2 regions of the Nocardioides sp. NPDC058538 genome follow, and region 1 is predicted to be linked to the other one. Evidence: riboswitches for the same ligand, from Rfam matches in the RefSeq annotation. Region 1 holds a riboswitch; the other holds the start of a gene.
The links. Region 1 has a riboswitch for thiamine pyrophosphate ahead of ACFWQC_RS00875 (thiamine ABC transporter substrate binding subunit). Riboswitches for the same ligand answer to the same signal wherever they lie in the genome.

Region 1 (10,514 bases):
CGCGGTGGTGCCCGCCTCGTGCAGGATCCGACGCAGGTCCCCCGCGAGCCGTTCCCGCAGCCCGGCGTCGAGCGCGGAGAGCGGCTCGTCGAGGAGCAGCAGCCGCGGTTCGACCGCGAGCGCCCGCGCGAGCGCGACCCGCTGCCGCTCGCCACCGCTCAGCGTGCCCGGGAGGCGGTCCTGGTAGCCGCCCAGGCCGACGAGCTCCAGCAGGTCGGCGACCTTCCTCGTACGGTCGGCGGCCGGGATCCGGCGCAACCGCATCGCGTAGGCGACGTTGTTCGCGACGCTGAGGTGCGAGAACAGCTGCCCGTCCTGGAACATCAGCGCGAAGCCACGCTTGTGCGTCGGCACCCCGCGCAGCTCCCGCCCGTCCCAGCTGATCTCCCCCGACGCCGGCTCCAGCCCCGCCACGGCCCGCAGCAGCGTCGACTTCCCCGACCCCGACGGCCCGAGCAGCGCCAGCACCTCCCCGTCCGCCAGCTCCAGGCTGACGTCCGAGACGGCCGCCTTCCCGTCGTACGCCACCGACACCTCACGCAGCGACAGCATCGCAACCTCGATCCTGGTTCACAGTGCTCCGATCGAAGGTACGCGGAGACGCTCGACGAGGAGCATCACGACGGCGGTGGTGGCTGCGAGGACGCAGGCGGCGGCGAGGGCCATGCCGTAGTTGTCCGAGCCTGGACGGGAGAGCAATCGGAGGATGACGACGGGGAGGGTGGGGCGCTCCTCGCGCACGAGGAAGGAGGTCGCGCCGAACTCCCCGAGCGACGCCGCGAACGCGAACCCGGAGGAGGCGAGGAGCGGCTTCCAGATGGCAGGTACGTCCACGGTCATGACCGCGCGCAACGGCCCGGCCCCGAGCCCGGCGGCGGCCTGGCGGAGGCGGTCGTCGACCGATCCCAGGACCGGCACCAGGGTGCGTACGACCAGGGGCAACGCGACGAGAGCCTGTGCGAGCGGCACCAGCCACGGCTCGTCGCGGAAGTCGAGCGGGGCGGACCCGAGGGTCAGGTAGAGCCCGAGCCCCAGCGTGACGGCGCTGACCCCGAGCGGCACCATGAAGAGCCCGTCCAGGACGGAACGTACCCGCCGCTCGGCCACCGAACGGGACCGGCGCGTCACCGCGAAAGCGACCAGCAGCCCGAGGGCCAGCGCGACCAAGGAGGCTTGCACCGCAACCGCCAGCGAGGTCATCAGCGCGGTCGTGACCGGCACCGGCAGCGGAGGGTCGAACCCGGGAGTCTGCAGGGCCGCGTAGTTCCCGAGACTCCACCGGTCATCGTCTCGCAGCGACCCGAGCAGCAGGGCGAGCAGCGGCCCGGCGACCAGCAGGACCAGCACCGACGTCGACAACAGAGCCGGGATGTCTCGCAGCGAGACCCGCCGGCGGCGTACGACGACCCGGGACTGCGCGGGATCCGGCACCGAGCGCAGTCGGCCGGCCACGACCAGCAGCCCGATGACGACCACCAGCTGGAGCACCGACAGCACCGCGGCACCGGGAAGGTCGAACAGCGTGAAGGTCAGCTTGTAGATCTCGGTCTCGATGCTGTTGTAGCGCACCCCGCCGAGGGTGAGCACGATCCCGAACGCGGTCGCACAGAAGAGGAAGACCACCGAGGCCGCGGAGACGATCGCGGGACGCAGCGCGGGCAGGGTGATCGTCCACAGGACCCGGGAAGGCGACGCTCCGAGAGCGGCAGCGGCCTCCCCGGGGCGCGGGTCGAGCGACTCCCAGGCCGCCCCGACCGCACGGATGACCACCGAGGCGTTGAAGAAGACCAGCCCGAGGATGATGGCCGTCGGCGTCCCGTCGAGCCCCAACCCGGCCAACAGCCCGGCCTCGCCGATGAGCTCGCGGAAGGCGACACCGACGACGACGGTGGGAAGCACGAACGGCACCAGCAGCCCCGCCCGGATGATCCGCTGCATCGGAAAGCTCAGCCGATAGAGCGCGAAGGCGGCCGGCAGCCCGAGCGCGACGCTCAGCACCGTCGCCAGCCCCGAGGACCACAGCGTGAACCAGAGCGCGCGCTGGATCTCCGGGCGCCCCAGGATCCTGGTCACGACCGACGGATCGAAGGATCCTTCGAAGAACAGGCCGCGCTGCACCATCCCGATGACCGGCAGGACGAAGAAGACCGCCAGCACGGCCACCGGGAGAGCGGCGAGCGCGACCAGGGTCCCGATTCGCCGGGTCACAGCACGACGGGTGGAGCTCACTGCGCGATCGTGTCACTCCAGGTCGCCAGCCACGCTTCCCGGTTCTCGTCGATCTCCTCAGGCTCCACCGAGAGTGGCGAGGTCGGCTGCTGGGCGAACTTCGCCCAGTCGGCAGGCAGTTCGACGCCGGAGGAGACGGGGAACACGTACATGCTCTCCGGCAGTGCCCCCTGCACGCTGTCGGAGAGCATGAAGTCGATCAGCGCCTTGGCGCCTTCGGGGTGGTCGGCGCCCTCGAGCACACCGGCGTACTCGACCTGTCGGAAGCAGGTGTCCAGCAGCGCCTTGGTCGTCGTCTTGCCGTCCTTGACGGTGAAGGCCGGCGAGGAGTCGTACGACACGACGATCGGTCGCGTCCCCTTGCCGCCGCCCTGGGTGAAGTCTGAGTAGTAGGCCTGGTCCCAGCCGTCGACGACCTTGGTGCCGTTGTCCATCAGCTTGCCCCAGTAGTCGGCCCAGCCGTCCTCGCCGTACTCGGCCACGGTCGCCAGCAGGAACGCCATCCCCGGCGTCGACGTCGCCGCACCCGGCGTGACGAAGAGATCCTTGTACGCCGGCTCGGCCAGGTCGTCGAGCGACGTCGGCGGCGTCAGCTTCTTCGCGGCGAACCACTCGGTGTCGATGTTGACGCACACGCTGCCGTTGTCGACCGGGGTGAGGAAGTGCTTCTCGTCGCCCGGGAGGTTGAACTCGTCGACCCCAGCCGGGATCGTCTTCGGCGTGTAGGCCTCCAGCGCGCCCTGGTCGATCGCGCGGCTGGCGAAGGTGTTGTCGACGCCGAAGACCGCGTCACCGTCGGGGTTGCCGGTGTCCAGGGCGATCTTGGTGGTCAGCTCGCCACCATCGCCCGCGTGCCGGATCTCGGCGGTGTAGCCGGTCTTCTCGGTGAACTCGGCCAGCACCTCCTTCGGCAGCGTGAAGCTGTCGTGGGTCAGCAGCACGACGGTCTTGTCGTCGGCTCCGCTCGACGGCTCGGCGTCCGGCTCAGCGGGGCTGCCCCCGCACGCGGACAGCAGCAGCGCCGAGATAGCAGTGGCAGCGATGGCAGGCGTACGCATGCGCATTCCTGACTCCCTTCGCCGGTATCAACCGGAGCAGGTTCGGAGGGTCTGCGGCGCTGTTCGCCGCACTCTCAGGCCTTCCGGCCTCCCCTGTCTGTTCCCGCCAACACTACTGGTTGCGAGAATCCACCCATGACCGACGTCGCCATCTCGTCCTTCGACGACCTGTCCCCCAAGACCGCGTACTCCCTGTGGCGGCTGCGCCAAGACGTCTTCATCGTCGAGCAGGACTGCCCCTACCTCGACCTGGACGGCCGTGACCTCGAGCCCGGGACGCGTCACGTGGTGCTGAGCGACGGCGACCAGCTCGCCGGCACCGCCCGCATCCTCGACGACGGCGACGTATGGCGGATCGGCCGCGTCGTCCTCGCCCCCACCCACCGCGGCAAGGGCCTGGCCGACGTGATCATGACCGCCGCCGTCGAGGCCGTCACCGATCGCGACGTCGTCCTCGACGCTCAGACGCCGCTGGCCGGCTGGTACGCCAAGTTCGGGTTCGTGAAGGACGGCGAGGAGTTCCTCGAGGACGGCATCCCGCACACCCCGATGCGGCTCACGCGCTGACAGGGGCGAAGAGCACGCTCGCCTCGGTCTCCTCACGGGTCGCCTGACCGCGGGCGGCCAGCAGCTCGAGATGGGCCTTGGTCTCCATGACGGCGAGGCCGGCGTTGAAGAAGTCGAGCTCGGCGAAGGCGCGCTCGTGGCGGGTCCAGCCGAGGTCGTTGGCGACCTCGAGCGCGGAGCGTCGACCAGCCTGCAAGGACGCCAGCGACTGGGCCAGCCGCGACTCGTGGTGGGCCAGGAGCTCGTCGACGCGGGCGTGCGAGGAGGTGGCGACCGGACCGTGAGCGGGCAGCAGCCGCAGGTCTGGCAGGGTCCTGACCTTGGTCAGCGAGGCCATGAAGTCGCCGAGCGGGTCGATGACCGGCACCGGCTCGAAGCCGATCGACGGTGTGATCGTGGGCAGCACGTGGTCGCCGGCGAACAGGACCGAGCCGGCCAGGTCCGCATAGACGTAGTGGCCCTGGGTGTGGCCAGGGGTGTGCACGGCATCGAGGTCACGCCCGGCCACGTCGAGGCGTACGTCGCCCTCCAGCCACTGCGAGGGCATCCGCCAGTGGGAGAGATCGGGCGCGGGCGGCGGGTTGGCGGCCCACTCGGCGGCCAGCTCGTGCGCACCGGCGTACGCGAGCAGCCGGTCGGTCGAGACCCAGCCGTCGAGATCGCCGTTGGTGAGCTCGAGCGTGGCCCGGTCGCCGGCGCCGAGCAGCACGTCCGCGCCGAACTCCTGACCGAGGACCGAGGCGAGCGTGTAGTGGTCGCGGTGTACGTGGGTCACGAGGAACCGCCGGATGTCACCGAACTCGAAGCCGAGATTCTTCAGCCCGGACTCGAGCGCTTCCCGCCCCTCGGTGATCGCCCAGCCACCGTCGACCAGCGAGAGCCCGTCGTCGCCCTCGAGGACGTAGATGTTGACCGCCTTGAGCCCGTCCATCGGCAGCGGCAGCGGGATCCGGTGCACGCCGTCGGCGACCGTCCACGCTCCCGGAGCGGACCAGTGCTCCCCTGAGTCAGGCGAGATCGCGGTGGCTGTCGACTGACTCATCCGTCTCCTTCGGGTTGACCTTCCAGAGCCAGAGCAGGCCCAGGATCGGCAACAGGGCAGGAACGAAACCGTATCCGCTCCCGAACTTCGACCATACCGAGTCATCCGGGAACCAGGACGGCACGGCCAGGGACAGGACACCGACGACGATGACGCCGGCCAGCTCGACCCACAGCATGATCTTCGCGAAGCCCGCCGACCCGCCGGCCGCCCGGCGGATCGCGAACCAGCCCGCGACGTACGTCGCCGCGGCGACGACCGAGAGCGAGTAGGCGATCGGGGCCTCGTCGAAGGCGGTGAAGACCTGCACCAGGGACCGGGCTCCCGCGGCGAGTACGAAGATCGCGTAGACCGTCAGCAGCACCAGGTGCGGACCGGAACGAGTCTTGGCAGGGGAGGTCGCGGTCACCGGACCATCATGACGCGTACGGCCACGACGCCCGTCGCCAGGGCAGCCGCCGCGATCACGCCCGAGGACCAGGTCGAGCGGTCCCCGCGCATCGTCTGCAGAGCGAGCGGCATCAGGCACACCAGCGCGCCGAGGTAGCCCAGGAAGGTCGACAGCGACTCCGGCTTGCGTCCGCCCGACCAGGCCGCCAGGGCACCGATCGCGAGCACGATCGCCAGGATCTCCAGCATCCACGCCACCTGATCCAGCCATTTCGGCCGGGGCGCCTTCAGCACCACGCCGAGCACGGCCGCGATCGTCACGAACGCGGCATACCCGGCCACGATAAATCCGATCAGGGTCACGGCGTCCACGTGCCAATCTTCTCCAATGACCTCCACCTCTCCCGATCCGGGGCTCGTCGCCCGGCTCCGCGCCGCCGGCTGCGTCTTCGCCGAGGACGAGGCGGCACTGCTCGAGTCCGCCCCGGTCTCCGCCCTGGAGCGAGAGGAGATGGTCGTACGCCGCGCGGCCGGCGAGCCGCTGGAGCTCATCCTGGGCTGGGCCGAGTTCTGCGGGCTCCGGATCCGGGTCGCACCGGGGGTGTTCGTGCCCCGGCAGCGCTCGGCGCTGATGGTCGAGCTCGCCTGCCGGACGGCCGAGCGAATCGCGGCACCCAAGGTGCTCGACCTCGGCTGCGGGGCCGGAGCGCTGGGCGCCGCCATCGCGGCGCGCCGGCCGGAGGCGGAGGTCTGGGCCACCGACATCGACCCGGCGGCGGTCGAGTGCGCTCGGGGAAATCTCGACAAGCTCGGGGCCACTGCGTTCAGACCCCGAAACCGACGGGTGCTCCTCGGCGATCTCTACGACCCGCTCCCCCACGACCTCGAGCTCGACGTGATCGTGGCCAACGCGCCGTACGTGCCGAGCGACCAGATCCGGAACATGCCGCCCGAGGCGCGCGACCACGAGCACCACGTGGCCCTCGACGGCGGCGCGGACGGGCTCGACGTCCAGCGCCGCGTGATCGAGCAGGCTCCGAAGCATCTGGCCGCCGGCGGCGTACTCGTCATCGAGGCCGGCCAGGAGCAGGCGGCCGTCACCGCGAGCCTGATGCGGGAGCAGGGGCTCGTCGCGGAGATCCATCACGACGAGGACCTCTACGCGACCGCGGTGACCGGAACGGCCCCCTGAGCGCACCTAAAAGCGAGGCGTCCCTCTGATTGCACACCACCCCCGCAGTGTGCATTCAGAGGGACCGCCACCTGGAAGTTCGTCCACCCCCCACCGGTGGGCGACCTTCTCGCCGATGAAACGGGCCACCCGCCGACCCATGACGCGGGTTGGGAAGAATTTTTTCGAGAATCCCGTCAGACTTCCGTCATGCAGGCTTACGGTCTGGCGCACCTGGTGCCGTTGTCCCTGCTCACAGCGGGGATCGTGGCTGTCGTCTGGCTGGGCAGACGGCAGCGGACCGAGGCGAAGCCGTCGAGATTCTCACGAGGATTCGCGCTCGCGATCCCGCTGACGACGATCCCGCTGCAGGCCCACGAGTGGGTCACCGACTTCGATCTCTTCATCGATCTGCCGATCCACCTGTGCGACCTGGCGTGGGTCGCGGCGGCGTTCGCGCTGTGGACCCACCATCCCTACCCGACCGCGCTGACCTGCTTCTGGGGCCTCACGCTGACCACGCAGGGCGTGTTCACCCCGGACGTGATGGACTTCCCGGACGTCAGCTACTTCACCTTCTGGGGTCAGCACCTGATGATCGTGACCGCCGCGGTCTATCTGGTCTTCGGGCTCAAGCTGCTACCCCGGTGGCGCGACTACGGCTGGACGGTCGCGACGACGGCGGCGTGGGCCGTCGTGGCGTACGTCCTCAACCTCGTCCTCGACGCCAACTACGGCTACCTGCGCTACAAGCCGGAGTCGGGCTCGATGCTCGACCTGCTCGGGCCGTGGCCGGTCTACGTCCTCAACGAGATCCTGATCGTCGCCGTCGTGTGGGCGCTGATCACGCTGGGGCTGCGGATCTGGGCCCGTCAGGACGGGTCGACGAGGACGCCGGTGCGCTCGTAGCCGGCGAGAGCCGAGGCGTACGGCGCCAGGTCGATGCCCTTCTCGCTCACCCAGCCGTCGTCGTAGTAGGAGGAGCGGTAGCGCTCCCCGGAGTCGCACAGCAGCGAGACGACGCTGCCCTCGGTGCCGGCCTCGGACATCTCGCGTACGACACCCAGCGATGCCCACACGTTGGTGCCCGTCGAGGGGCCGACCGAGCGGCCCATCCGGGCCGAGAGCCAGCGCATCGTCGCGATCGACGCCGCGTCGGGGACCTGGACCATGTCGTCGACGACCCCGCCGACGAAGGACGGCTCGACCCGCGGCCGGCCGATCCCCTCGATGCGCGACGGCATGCCGGTGGCGTAGTCGGAGGTGTCCGTCTCCCAGCCGCCGTAGAAGGCGGAGTTCTCCGGGTCGGCGACCATCAGCCTGGTGGGGTGGCGGCGGTAGTGGAGGTAGCGGCCGATCGTCGCCGAGGTGCCGCCGGTGCCGGCCGAGACGACGATCCAGGTCGGCACCGGGTATCGCTCCTGCGACATCTGGTCGAAGATCGACTCGGCGATGTTGTTGTTGCCGCGCCAGTCGGTGGCCCGCTCGGCGTAGGTGAACTGGTCCATGTAGTGCCCGCCGCACTCGCGGGCGAGGCGCTCGGCCTCTGCGTACATGTCGGGAGCACGGTCGACGAAGTGGCAGCGGCCGCCGTGCCACTCGATCAGGCGCACCTTCTCCTCCGAGGTCGAGCGCGGCATGACCGCGACGAACGGCAGCCCGAGGAGGCCGGCGAAGTAGGCCTCCGAGACCGCGGTGGATCCCGACGAGGCCTCGACGACCGTTGAGCCCTCGTGGAGCCAGCCGTTGCAGACCGCGTAGAGGAACAGCGACCGGGCCAGGCGGTGCTTCAGAGAGCCGGTGGGATGGCTTGATTCGTCCTTGAGGTAGAGATCGATCTCGGGGCACGTCGGCAGGGGCACCGCGTGCAGATGGGTGTCGGCCGAGCGCTGCGCGTCGGCCTCGACGCGGCGTACGGCTTCGTCGATCCAGGCGCGATGAGAGTCAGAGAGGCGTGGCACCGCCCGAGCGTAACTCCCCCCTGAACTTCCACCGGCACGTGCGGTGAGCCACAATGACAGACGGAATCATGTCGGGGCCGGGCAGTGAAGTTGCCCACAAGTTAGACCGATCTAAGGACCCCGATTAACCATTGCGGCCCCAAAAGCGAGACAAAAGACCTGTGGACGAACCTCTTGACGTAGTGCTGATCGGCGGCGGCATCATGAGCGCCACCCTGGGCGTGCTCCTCCAGGAGCTGGAGCCCAGCTGGTCCATCAAGCTCATCGAGCGGCTCGACTCACCCGCCGCCGAGTCCTCCGGCCCGTGGAACAACGCCGGCACCGGCCACTCCGCGCTGTGCGAGCTCAACTACAGCCCGCAGAACGCCGACGGCTCGGTCGACATCTCCAAGGCCGTCAACGTCAACGAGCAGTTCCAGCTCTCCCGTCAGCTGTGGTCCTTCCTGGTCGAGAACGGCCGCATCCCGGACCCGGACAAGTTCATCCACACCGTGCCGCACATGTCCTTCGTGTGGGGCGCCGAGAACGTCGACTACCTGCGCAAGCGCTACGAGGCGCTCTCGGTCCACCCGCTCTTCAGCGGGATGGAGTTCAGCGAGGACCCCGAGGTCATCAAGGGCTGGGCGCCGCTGCTGCTCGAGGGCCGCTCGGCCAAGTCGCTCGCCGACGAGCCGATCGCGGCCACCTGGACCAACGCCGGCACCGACGTCGACTTCGGCTCGCTCACCTCGATCCTGACCCGCACCCTGGTGGACAAGGGCGCCGACCTGGAGACCGGGTCCGAGATCACCGACCTGCACCAGACCATGGACGGCTTCTGGCACATCTACGGCCGCAACGCGACCGGGAAGTACCACCTGCGTTCCCGCTTCGTCTTCGTCGGCGCCGGCGGCTACGCGCTGCCGCTGCTGCAGAAGGCCGCGATCCGGGAGATCCGCGGCTTCGGCGGCTTCCCCGTCTCCGGTGAGTTCCTGCGTACGTCCAAGCCGGAGCTCGTCGCCCAGCATCGCGCCAAGGCTTACGGCAAGGCCGCCGTCGGCGCTCCGCCGATGTCGGTTCCCCACCTCGACACCCGCTACGTCGAGGGCAAGACCCACCTGATGTTCGGTCCGTACGCCGGCTGGAGCCCGCGCTTCCTCAAGACCGGCTCGCTCACCGACCTGTTCCTCTCGGTGCGGCCCCACAACCTGCTGCCGATGCTGCGGGCCGGCCTGACCAACATGGACCTCACCGTCTACCTGGTCAAGGAGCTGCTGCGCTCGCCGCGCAAGAAGTTCGACGACCTCCTCGACTTCTTCCCCGCCGCCGACCGCAAGGACTGGGAGCGGGTCATCGCCGGCCAGCGGGTGCAGGTCATCCGCCCCGATGGCGTACTCCAGTTCGGCACCGAGGTCATCACCGCCGAGGACGGCACCATCGCCGGCCTGCTCGGCGCCTCCCCCGGTGCCTCGACCGCCCCGGGGATCATGGTCAACGTCCTGCGTCGCTGCTTCCCCGACCGCTGGGACGGCTGGCAGCCGCAGCTCAAGACGATGATCCCGGCCACCGGCCCCGAGCTCAGCGCCGACCCCGAGCTCGCCGCCGAGACCTTCGCGCGCACCGACCGCCAGCTCCACCTCGGCTAGTAGCCAAGCCGACCGCTGCCCACCGCTGCCCGCCCCCGGTCGAACCTCCCTTCGCTGGTCGAGCCGTGAGGCCGCCTGCGGCCGAGCGTGTCGAGACCAACACAGTCCCCTGCCGCGCTCGACAGAACCGTGTTGGTCTCGACACGCCTCCGCCTAGCGGCTCCGGCGGCTCGACCAGCGGTTGGCCCGGCCGGCGGGGGCGGTCAGCTCGTGAGGTGGGTTGCTACAGCGAGCGCCTGTCCACGGATCTCGGGGATGGCGGTGGCCTCGTAGAGCGCGCCCTTGCAGGGCGGGCCGACGGTCAGAAGATTGGGTACGACGCTGCCGTCCGCTCCGATGACGTGGCCGTCCTCGGTGACGTCGATGCCGAGGCGGAGGGGGTCGGGGGCGATCAGGCCGCGCTTCTGGAGCGCGAGCAGGAGGGGGTTGTCGGTGCGGGTGATGTCGGGTGAGGGGCCGGTGCAGTTGATC
Region 2 (10,514 bases), on a different contig from region 1:
CACCATCGCACCCAGTGCGAGGTCGGTGCCGGGCACGGTGTTGCCGCGCATGAACAGCAGCGTCACCGTGAAGCTGACCGGGAACAGGAGCATCCAGAAGATGTCGCCGACGTCGGTCAGCGAATACTTGGTCTCCAGCCAGCCGCGGTGCAGCCCAGCGCGTACGGCGACGCCGCGCGTGCCTTTCGTCCCGGTGGTGATCATGACAGCGCCTCCAGCTTCTCGTGCTCCTCGGCCTGGCCGCTCTCGACCCGCTGGACGAGCGCGAGGTAGGTGTCCTCGAGGTTGGCCCGTTTCACCTCGAGCTCAGTCACGTCGGGGTCGGTCGCGAGCAGGCGGCGTACGAACTCGGTCGGGTCGCGGTCCTCGACCGCATGCACGTGCCGCTCGCCTCCGGCGGTCCAGCGGACCTCCGCCTTGGTCGTGAGGTCGAGGGCCAGCTTGTCGGGACTGCCGTCGGCGATGATCGTGCCGCGGTCGAGCACGAGGATCCGGTCGGCGAGCTTCTCCGCCTCGGCCAGGTCGTGGGTGGTCAGCAGCACGGTCGTGTTCTCGAAGTCGGAGAGCCGGTGCACCAGTTCGTGGAACTCTCGTCGCGCGTGCGGGTCGAAGCCGGCCGTCGGCTCATCGAGGAACACCAGCTCAGGACGGCCGACGATGCCGATCGCGACGTCGACCCGGCGGCGCTGGCCGCCGGAGAGCCGCATCACCCTCTGGTCTGCGTGGGCGGTGAGGCCGACGACGGCGAGGAGTTCGTCGACGTCCCACGGGCGAGGGACCTCAGCGGTGGCGTACGGCGCGTAGAACCGCGCGTGGTAGTCGAGCAGGTCGCGCACCCGCCAGCGGCTGTGGTCCCGCCATGATTGGAGCACCACGCCGACCCGCGCGCGCCACCGCTCGTCGCCCCGTGCCGGGTCGGAGCCCAGCACCGAGACGTCGCCTGAGGTCGGCATCCGGAATCCTTCAAGGACCTCGATGGTCGTGGTCTTGCCGGCGCCGTTGGGGCCGAGCAGGGCGACAACCTCACCGCGACGGGCGGAGAAGGTCACGCCCTTGAGCACCTCGTTGCTGCCGTAGCGCACCCGCAGGTCGCGTACGTCGAGCGCCAGGTCGGTGAGCGCCGTTGTGCTCTCGCTATCGGGCATAGCAGGAATACTACGACCGATAGACGAAGTGCGACAGCGAATTGGGCGGCGCCGGCTCAGCGCTCCTTCGACCGCACCCTGATCCCGGTGAGGGGGATGGTGGTGGTGCCGGAGGGGTCGGTGAAGAAGTCGTTGCCCTCGCCGTCGACGACGATGAAGGCCGGGAAGTTCTCGACCTCGATCTTCCAGACCGCCTCCATGCCGAGCTCGGGGTACTCGAGCACCTCGACCGACTTGATGCAGTCCTGTGCCAGCCGAGCGGCGGGGCCACCGATGGAGCCGAGGTAGAAGCCGCCGTAGGTCCCGCAGGCCTCGGCCACGACCTTGGAGCGGTTGCCCTTGGCGAGCATGACCATCGAGCCGCCCGCGGCCTGGAACTGCTCGACGTAGGAGTCCATCCGGCCGGCGGTGGTCGGGCCGAAGGAGCCTGAGGCCATCCCCTCGGGCGTCTTGGCGGGCCCGGCGTAGTAGACCGGGTGGTTCTTCAGGTAGTCCGGCATCTCCTCGCCGGCGTCGAGGCGCTCCTTGATCTTGGCGTGCGCGATGTCGCGGGCCACGACCATCGGGCCGGACAGGGAGAGACGGGTCTTGACCGGGTGCTGCGACAGCGTCGCCAGGATCTCCGACATCGGTTGGTTCAGGTCGATGTCCACGACCTCGCCGGCCGCGATCTCCTCGGCCATGCCGGCGTCGGGCATGTACTGCGCCGGGTCGGTCTCGAGCTGCTCGAGGAAGACTCCGTCGCGGGTGATCTTGCCCAGCGCCTGGCGGTCGGCGGAGCAGGAGACCGCGATGGCCACGGGGCAGGAGGCGCCGTGGCGGGGGAGCCGGACGACGCGTACGTCATGGCAGAAATACTTGCCACCGAACTGGGCCCCGATCCCGAAGGACTGGGTGAGTTCGAAGACCTGAGTCTCGAGGTCGGTGTCGCGGAAGCCGTGGGCGCTCATCGAGCCCTCGGTCGGGAGGTTGTCGAGGTAGTGGGCTGAGGCGTACTTGGCCGTCTTCAGCGCGAACTCCGCGGAGGTCCCGCCGATGACGACGGCGAGGTGGTACGGCGGGCAGGCGGCCGTGCCGAGCGAGCGGATCTTCTCGTCCAGGAAGGTCAGGATCCGGTCGGGGTGAAGGATCGCCTTGGTCTCCTGGAACAGGAACGACTTGTTGGCCGAGCCGCCGCCCTTCGCCATGAAGAGGAACTTGTACTCGGGGCCGTTCTCACCCTCCGTGGTCGAGTAGATCTCGACCTGCGCGGGCAGGTTGGAGCCGGTGTTCTTCTCCTCGTACGTGGTCAGCGGCGCGAGCTGGGAGTAGCGGAGGTTGAGCTTGGTGTAGGCGTCGAAGACTCCCCGCGAGACGGTCTCGGCGTCGTCGGCGCCGGTCAGCACGCCCTCGGACTTCTTGCCCATCACGATCGCGGTGCCCGTGTCCTGACACATCGGCAGGATCCCGCCGGCGGAGATGTTGACGTTCTTGAGCAGGTCGAGCGCGACGAAGCGGTCGTTGCCGGAGGCCTCGGGATCGTCGATGATCTTGCGGAGCTGCTGGAGGTGGGCCGGGCGGAGGTACTGGTTGATGTCCTTCATCGCCTCGGCGGTCAGCCGGCGGATCGCCTCGGGGTCGACCTTGAGGAACTTGCGCCCGTCGACCTCGATCTCTTCCACCCCCTCGCTCGTGATCAAGCGGTAAGGGGTGTCGTCCTTGCCGGTCGGGAGGAGGTCGGAGTATCGGAACTCAACGTCAGCCACGGAAGAGAATCGTACGCCGCCCCCGGCCTCGGTCCCGGCCTCGGTCCCGGCGTCGGCTCCGGGGCCGCGACATCGAGGGCAGAGGATGTTGGCGCCAGCCTGCTCGAGAGCGGCGTGGAGTCGTGGCTGTTATGCGCGGGGCGGGGCGGGGGCTGGGAGCCGGCCGTCAGGCGGCGGGCCCGGCTCGCAGGGCAGCCGATGCCGCGACCAGCGTCGCCACCACGGAGGTACTGAAGGCGGGATCCATCACCGCCGCGGCGCACGGGCCGAGGGACGGGCCGGACGGCGGCACCAGGCCGGAGACGAGCGCGCGGTAGGTCTGGACCCCGCCCTGCCGTGGGTCCCGGGGCAGGCGGTGCACGCAGTCGTCGGTGCCGACCAGCTCGAGGACGTCCTGCTTCGTGGACGCCGAGACCGACACCAGCGACCGCGCGCTCGCCCCTCGCGCATGGGTGGTCTCGAGCACGATGCCCTCGTCGGTACGGCGGGCCGAGACGGTCGTCACGTCACCGAGCGCGACCTGCAGGGCGGCGAGCACGTGGGGTCCGAGATCCCACAGGGCGCCGTCGGTCTCGCGCCGCCACGCAGATCGGCCGAAGGGGTCGTCGCCGACCGTGGCCGTGTTCGTGAGCACCGCCCTCGCCGATGACCACGTGCGTTCGGCCGCGGCGTCCAACCACGGGGCGACGGTGCTGTCGAGCAGCCGGGAGTAGTGGACGAGCACCGGCTCGGGATGTCCGTGCAGCCTCTCGGCCTGCTCGACCCGACGGGCCACCGGCTTCTCGAGCAGCAGCGCCTTGCCGGCGTCCAACGCCGCCGGCGTCAGCCCGGCCTGGACGTCGGGCGGCACGCAGAACGCGACGACGTCGACCCGGTCCAGCAGGTCGACGTAGGTGCTCGCCGGCTCGAAGCCGTGTCGGCGGGCCAGGTCGGCGAGGTCGGCGTCGTTGCGCGACCAGCCGTGGGTCAGCCGCACCTCGGGTGCGGCGGCGAGCGCCGGCGCCACGGTCAGCCGGGCCCAGGGCCCGGAGCCCACCAGCCCCACGCGCAGGACGCGCTCAGGCATCGGTGAGCACCGCCACGAGCCGGGTGTGCCTGGACATGTGATCCTCGAACTCGCTCGGGTGCTCTCCTGACTTCGGCAACCTACCGGAGCGGGTCAGCCGGCGAGGCCCATCGCGAACACATGCAGGGCACTGTTGGCGGGCAGGACCACGAAGTCGACGGTCTTGCCGGCGGTCAGCGGCACCCAGTTGGCGAAGACCCGGTACTGGTAGGCCGCGTCGCCGTACCCGTCGGGTCGGTTGCGACCGACGCTCGAGGCGACCAACGTCGCGCCGTGCGCGTCGGCCTCCTGGAACGACCAGTTGGGCAGACCGGTCTCGTCCGTCGACGACGTGCCGTCGGTGTAGAAGACGGTGACCGTGCCCGTGGCACCGAAGCTGCTGCCCGAGCCGAGCAGGACCAGCGCGTCGCCGCTGCCGCTCACCTTCACGGCTTGGCCGCCGCTGGCGACGTTGTCGGCCGTGCCGGGCGCGACGTCGGGCATCGTCAGGGTGGCGCCCAGCGCCTCGACCTCGGCCCCCCGGCCCAGGCCCACGTCGGCCAGCTTCTGGGCCGAGAAGCTGTTGCCGGCACCGTCGAAGTTCCCGGCGGTGGTGGCGCTCTCGTCGGTGACCCCGGTGTTGTTGAAGGCCGCCGCCAGATTGGCCATCGGCTCGCCGGAGCGCTCCACCCGCGTGCCGACCGCGGCACCCGCGCCGTCACCGCCGCGGTAGGCGGCCGTGGCGGTGAAGGTGCGCAGATGGAAGCCCGGACGCCGCGCGGGCACCCGCACCGAGAAGGTGACGGTGGCGCTGGCGCCCGGCTTCACGGCTCCCGAGACCGACCGCGAAGCAGGGGCGACCTGCCAGCCCACCGGTCCCCGGAGCGAGACCGTGAGCTTGCGCAGCGCCGCCGTCGATTGGTTGCGGACGGTGACCGGCACCTCGACGATGGCCGGCCCGTCGAGGTCGACCGCTCCGATGGTGACACCGACCGTGTCCGTGGTCGCTTCAGCCGCTGCCGGTGCCGCTGTGGTGGCGGCGGGGGCCACCAGAAGACCGCCGAGGGCGATCGTGAGCGCGAGAGCCGCGCGGGCGATGAACGACGGAGCGACCATGGTAGGTGCCTTTCGGAAGGTGAGGTCGGTAGGGATCAGGGGACGGGGGGCATCTCGGTCTGGCGCGAGTCGAGGCCGACCCTCGGCTTGCGCCAATTGCCCCGGGTGAAGTCGGGGATCTCCACCGGCTTGCCGTTCTTGGCCAGCGACTCGACGCTCAGCGGGACCGGTGAGCACCACATGGCCGAGTCGTAGACGTCGATGTCGGGGACCAGCCCGGCGCGCATCGTCTGGATGAGACGCCACTGCAGGATGTAGTCCATGCCGCCGTGACCGCTCCCGGAGGCGTCGTCCTCGAGCTCCTTCCAGAGCCAGTGGTCGAACTCTTGGCGCAGCGCCTTGAAGCCGCGCCAGGTGTCGCCGCTGTGCAACGGCTCGGCGTAGACGCGGGCGCCGGTCGAGTCGCCGCCGACGTAGTCCTCGAACAGGCCGCGGCTGCCCTCGATGCTGTTGATGCGGCTGTAGGGCCGGGGCTGGCTCACGTTGTGCTCGGCGCTGATGGTGCGACCCCCGGAAGTGGTGATCTCGCAGCTGATGCGGTCGCCGTTGATGTACTCCTCCTTCCACGACCGGTGGTCGCGGGGGACGAAGCGCTCGCGGTAGTCGGCCAGGCCCCGCGGCGCGGTCGCGGTGGCGGCCAGCGTGACGGCTCGGTCGCCGCGGTTGACGTCCATCGCGGCAGCGATCGGCGCCAGGCCGTGCATCGGGTAGAAGCTGGCGGTGCTGCGGGTGTGCCACAGGCGCCGCCAGTCGTCGGTGTAGTAGCCGTCGTTGAACAGCAGGGCTCGCAGATCGTGCAGGTAGCCGCCGGCGCCGTGGGTGATGTCGCCGAAGACCCCCTCGTGCGCCATCTTGAGCATCGCCAGCTCGTTGCGGCCGTAGCTGCAGTTCTCGGCGAGCAGCAGGTGCTTCCGGGTCATCTCGGAGGTGTTGACGAGGTCCCACAGCTCGTTGAGCTGCGTGGCGATCGGCAGCTCGACAGCGACGTGCGCGCCGGCCAGCATCGAGGTCCGCGCCTGGTCGTAGTGGAACTCCCAGGGGGTGGCGATGTAGATGAGGTCGAGCTCCTCACGGTCGAGCATCTGCTTGAAGGAGCCACGCTTGCCGCCGTACTCCTTGGGGCGGGTCTTGCCGCGCGCGACGAGGTCGTCGGCCACCCGCGTGGCGCGGTCGGCGCGGATGTCGCACACCGCGACCACCTGCGCGCCGGGGATGTCGGCCCAGCCACGGGCCATGCCGAAGCCGCGGTTGCCAAGGCCGATCAGTCCGATGCGGACGATCTCGTGCGCCTCGAAGGCCTGGTTGACCATGGTGCGCTGGCCGGCGGCCCGCGCCGGGGTGGCGCCGGCGGTGAGGGCGCCGATGCCCAGGGCGGCCCCGCCCACTGCGGCGGCGGAGCCCAGGACGCTGCGCCGGGAGAACCCGGTAGCGAGCTTGGTGTCGGGCGTGGTGATGGACGTCGTCTGCATGTCTTCGCTCCGAAGTCGAGGTCGGGCCGACACGGCCTGAGTGATCGTTTATGATCGAATCAACGCTTGTATCGGCAGAATCAATCGCTCAGGGAAGACTGTAGGGCACGTCACATCGCGGCGCCAGACGTTCGCGCGCCGCGATCGTCGATCGACACGATCGGCTCGCCGCGGGGGGTCAGGGGCGACGGGGCGACGGCGCCGCGGATCTCGACCTACCAGAGGTATCCCGCTGGATGGGCCTAGGGCTGGGGGTTCTCGGTGGTGCGCGCTATGGTCGGAGACGTCCACACGGGAGTCCGCGGCAGCGGGCTGAGAGGGAGCTAAGGCCGCTCCGACCGTTACACCTGATCCGGATCATGCCGGCGAAGGAAGTGATTGGTTGTGCCTCTTCCACGTATTTTCTCTCTGGTCTCCTCGCAGGATGACCTCGAGTTGCTGCCCGCTTTCGCAGGGGCCGGTGTGTCCGGTTTCCAGGTCCGAGACAAGTCCGCGACCACCCGGGAGCTGCTCGCGCTGACGGCGGCCGTGATCGAGCGAGTGGGTGCGTACGAGGCATGTGTGGTCGTCGACGACCGGCTCGACGTGGCGCTCGCGTCCGGTGCGCACGGCGTCCACCTCGGCGCCTCCGACCTTCCGCTCGCGGAGGCCCGGCGGATCGCCGACGCGGCCGCGCCGGGGCTGATCATCGGCGCGACCTGCCGGGACCGTGCTGCGGTCGAGGCGGCCGCCGCCGCGGGCGCTGACTACGCCGGCTTCGGACCAGTCTTCGCCACCACCTCCAAGGCCGGGCTTCCCGATCCGCTGGGGGTCTCCGCGGTCTCCGAGGCGGCCGATGTCCTCCCGCTGATCGCGATCGGCGGGATCTCGACGGCTTCCGCCGGGGCTGTACGTGCCGCCGGCGCTCACGGGGTCGCCGTGATCGGCGGGCTCTGGCGACAACCCGATCCGCTCCAGGCCGCGAAGGAGCTCGTGGAAGCGGTCGGCTGATGCGGGTGCGGATCCTCGGTGCCGGGATCGTCGGGCTGTCCGTGGCCGACGAGCTGATCCGTCGTGGGAACGAGGTCACGGTGGTTGATCCGGCGCCGGGCTCGGGTGCGTCGTACGCCGCGGCCGGCATGCTCAGCCCGGCCGGTGAGGCCTGGTACGGCGAGGAGGACCTGACCCGGCTCTGCCTGTCCTCCCTCGCGCTCTGGCCCGACTTCGCCGCCAGGCTCGGGGTTGCCGTGCACACCCGCGGGACCCTGCTGGTCGGTGTCGATGCCGGGGACGTCCAGCAGGTCGAGCGGCAGCTCTCGGTGCTCGATCTCGCCGGGGTCTCCTACGAAAGACTCCTGCGCCGCGAGCTGGTCGCCCGCGAGCCCGGACTCGGCCGCGTCGCCGGCGGGGCCTTCCTCGCCGAGGACCATTCGGTGGACCCGCGTGCCGTCGTCGCGTCCCTGCTCGAACGAGTCGGGGACCGTGTTGGTCTCGACGAATCCGCTGGTCGAGCCGCCGGAGCAGCTAGGCGGAGGCGTGTCGAGACCAACACGCTCACCGTCATCGCGACCGGAGCCCAACTGCCCGCTCCGTACTCCTCCCTCATCCGCCCGGTGCGCGGGGACGTGGTGCGCGTACGGACGCAGGAGCGGGTGGAGCGGACGGTGCGGGCCTGGGCGCACGGCGAGCAGATCTACGTGGTGCCGCGGATCAAGAGCGACGAGGTGGTCATCGGGGCCACCACCGAGGAGCGCGACGGTCCGCTGCTGCCGACCGTCGAGGGGGTGTGGCGGCTGCTCGACTCCGCCCGCCGGGTGGTGCCGGCGCTCGACCGCGCGAGCGTGGTGGAGGTGACCTCGCGGGACCGCCCGGGCACCGCCGACAACCTCCCCCTGGTCGGCCCGACCCACGAGCCGGGCGTCGTGCTCGCCGCGGGTGCCTACCGCAACGGGGTCCTGCTGGCGCCGCTCATCGCGCAGCTGGTGGCCGATCACATCGAGACAGGTTCAGTGGAATCCGCGGTCGATCCGCGCCGGTTCCGGACGAAGGAGGACGGATGAAGATCACCGTGAACAGCGCGCCGATGGAGGTCAGCGGCACCGTCGCGGACCTGCTCGAGGCCAGGACCGGCGAGCGGCGGCCGAGCGGCATCGCCGTCGCCGTCGACGAGGAGATCGTGCCGCGCGACGACTGGGCGCGATGGCAGCTCCAGGACGGTCATGTCGTCGAGATCGTGACGGCGGTGCAGGGCGGATGAGCGACATCTTGAAGATCGCCGGCCGCGAGCTGTCCTCACGCCTCTTCCTCGGCACCGGTGGCCTGCCCAACCTGGCTCTGCTCCCCGACGTCATCGACGCGGCTGAGCCGGGTCTGGTGACGGTCTCGATGCGGCGTACGTCCTCGACGGCCTCCGGTGGGCTGCTCGAGACGCTTCGCGCGGCGAAGATGCCGATCCTGCCCAACACCGCGGGCTGCCTCTCGGCACGCGAGGCGGTGCTGACCGCCGAGCTCGCCCGCGAGGCGCTGGAGACCGACTGGGTCAAGCTGGAGGTGATCGGCGACGAGACCTCGCTGATGCCCGACGCCGTCGAGCTCGTCGAGGCCGCCGAGCAGCTGGTGCGCAAAGGCTTCACGGTCCTTCCGTACGCCACCGACGACCCCGTCCTGGCCCGCCGCCTCGAGGACGCCGGCTGCGCGGCGGTGATGCCGCTCGGCTCGCCGATCGGGTCAGGGCTGGGGCTGCTGAACCCGTACGCGATCGAGGCGGTCGTCGCTGCCGTGTCCGTGCCGGTCGTGCTCGACGCCGGGGTCGGCACCGCCTCGGACGCGGCCCTGGCCATGGAGCTCGGCTGCTCCGCCGTCCTCGCCGCCACGGCGGTGACCCGCGCCGACGACCCGGTCGGGATGGCTCGCGCTCTGCGGCTGGCCGTCGAGGCCGGGCACGCTGCCCGCGCCGCCGGCCGGATCCCGCGCCAAGCGGTCGCGCGGGCGTCGTCTCCGATGGAAGGCCGGATCGCATGACCGGGCTGCCGCGACTGCTCGTCCTCACCGACCGCTCCCAGTTGCCGCTCGGCCGCAGCCTGGTCGCGACGATGGCAGCGTGCGCCGAGGCCGGCCTGACCCACGTCGTTCTCCGTGAGCTCGATGAGCCCCTTGAGCATCGAGCAAAGCTGGCCGAGCTGCTCGCTGGACTCGGCCTGAACGTCATCGCCGCCCACACCCCTCTCCCCGCCGCAGTCGGCCTGCACCTGCCCGCCTCCGCGAGCTGTAACACGTCGTTCGTAGGACTACTCGCCCTATCGGAACGACCGGATAGACCTACGAACAGCGTGTTACACCTCGGCCGGAGCTGCCACAGCCCCACCGATGTCGCCACGGCCGCCGAGGAGGGGTTCGACTACGCGATGCTGAGCCCGTACGCGCTGACCGAGTCCAAGCCGGGCTACGGGCCGCCGCTCGGGCCGGAGGCGTTCGCTGGCCTGCCGCTCCCGACGTACGCCCTGGGCGGGATCACCCCGGCCAACGCCGCGGCGGCGGTGGCGGCGGGGGCCCACGGGGTCGCCGTGATGGGGGCGGTGATGCGCGCGGAGGAGCCGGCCGCGGTCGTGCGCGACCTGCTGGCCGTCCTGGCCACGACGGGGGTGGCCCGATGAACCCACCGGTCGCGCTCACCGTCGCGGGCACCGACTCCGGGGGAGCGGCGGGGACGGCGGCCGATCTGGCCACCTTCGCGGCGCTCGGGGTCCACGGTGCCTGTGTGATCACCGCTGTCACCGCCCAGGACACGACCGGGGTCAGCGACATCCACGCCGTCCCGGTCGCCACGGTCGAGGCCCAGCTCCACGCCGTGTTCGACGATCTCCCCGTCGCAGCGGTCAAGACCGGCATGCTCGGCAGCGCCGACGCGGTCGAGCTCGTCGCGCGCGTCTGCGCCGGCCGCCCGCTCGTCGTCGACCCCGTCCTCGTGGCCACCTCCGGCGCGCTTCTCGGCGGAGAGGACGTACGCCGGGCCTAC

Region 2: linked by a shared signal. The riboswitch ahead of thiE (thiamine phosphate synthase) and the one ahead of ACFWQC_RS00875 (thiamine ABC transporter substrate binding subunit) in region 1 are both predicted to bind thiamine pyrophosphate.

The regions. Positions count from the first base shown of each region.
Region 1 covers NZ_JBHXNY010000001.1:163,533-174,046, reverse strand. The annotation lists gene ACFWQC_RS00885 (ABC transporter ATP-binding protein) at 1-552, opposite strand, end outside; gene ACFWQC_RS00880 (ABC transporter permease) at 571-2,229, opposite strand; gene ACFWQC_RS00875 (thiamine ABC transporter substrate binding subunit) at 2,226-3,287, opposite strand; TPP riboswitch at 3,284-3,392, opposite strand; gene ACFWQC_RS00870 (GNAT family N-acetyltransferase) at 3,423-3,854, shown strand; gene ACFWQC_RS00865 (MBL fold metallo-hydrolase) at 3,844-4,896, opposite strand; gene ACFWQC_RS00860 (hypothetical protein) at 4,862-5,305, opposite strand; gene ACFWQC_RS00855 (hypothetical protein) at 5,302-5,658, opposite strand; gene ACFWQC_RS00850 (putative protein N(5)-glutamine methyltransferase) at 5,675-6,478, shown strand; gene ACFWQC_RS00845 (TIGR02206 family membrane protein) at 6,668-7,366, shown strand; gene ACFWQC_RS00840 (PLP-dependent cysteine synthase family protein) at 7,330-8,418, opposite strand; gene mqo (malate dehydrogenase (quinone)) at 8,580-10,043, shown strand; gene ACFWQC_RS00830 (FAD/NAD(P)-binding protein) at 10,247-10,514, opposite strand, start outside.
Region 2 covers NZ_JBHXNY010000006.1:107,733-118,246, reverse strand. The annotation lists gene ACFWQC_RS07800 (ABC transporter permease) at 1-204, opposite strand, end outside; gene ACFWQC_RS07795 (ABC transporter ATP-binding protein) at 201-1,145, opposite strand; gene ACFWQC_RS07790 (fumarate hydratase) at 1,202-2,890, opposite strand; gene ACFWQC_RS07785 (Gfo/Idh/MocA family protein) at 3,057-3,956, opposite strand; gene ACFWQC_RS07780 (NEW3 domain-containing protein) at 4,050-5,051, opposite strand; gene ACFWQC_RS07775 (Gfo/Idh/MocA family protein) at 5,087-6,520, opposite strand; TPP riboswitch at 6,802-6,911, shown strand; gene thiE (thiamine phosphate synthase) at 6,905-7,510, shown strand; gene thiO (glycine oxidase ThiO) at 7,510-8,559, shown strand; gene thiS (sulfur carrier protein ThiS) at 8,556-8,756, shown strand; gene ACFWQC_RS07755 (thiazole synthase) at 8,753-9,520, shown strand; gene ACFWQC_RS07750 (thiamine phosphate synthase) at 9,517-10,152, shown strand; gene thiD (bifunctional hydroxymethylpyrimidine kinase/phosphomethylpyrimidine kinase) at 10,149-10,514, shown strand, end outside.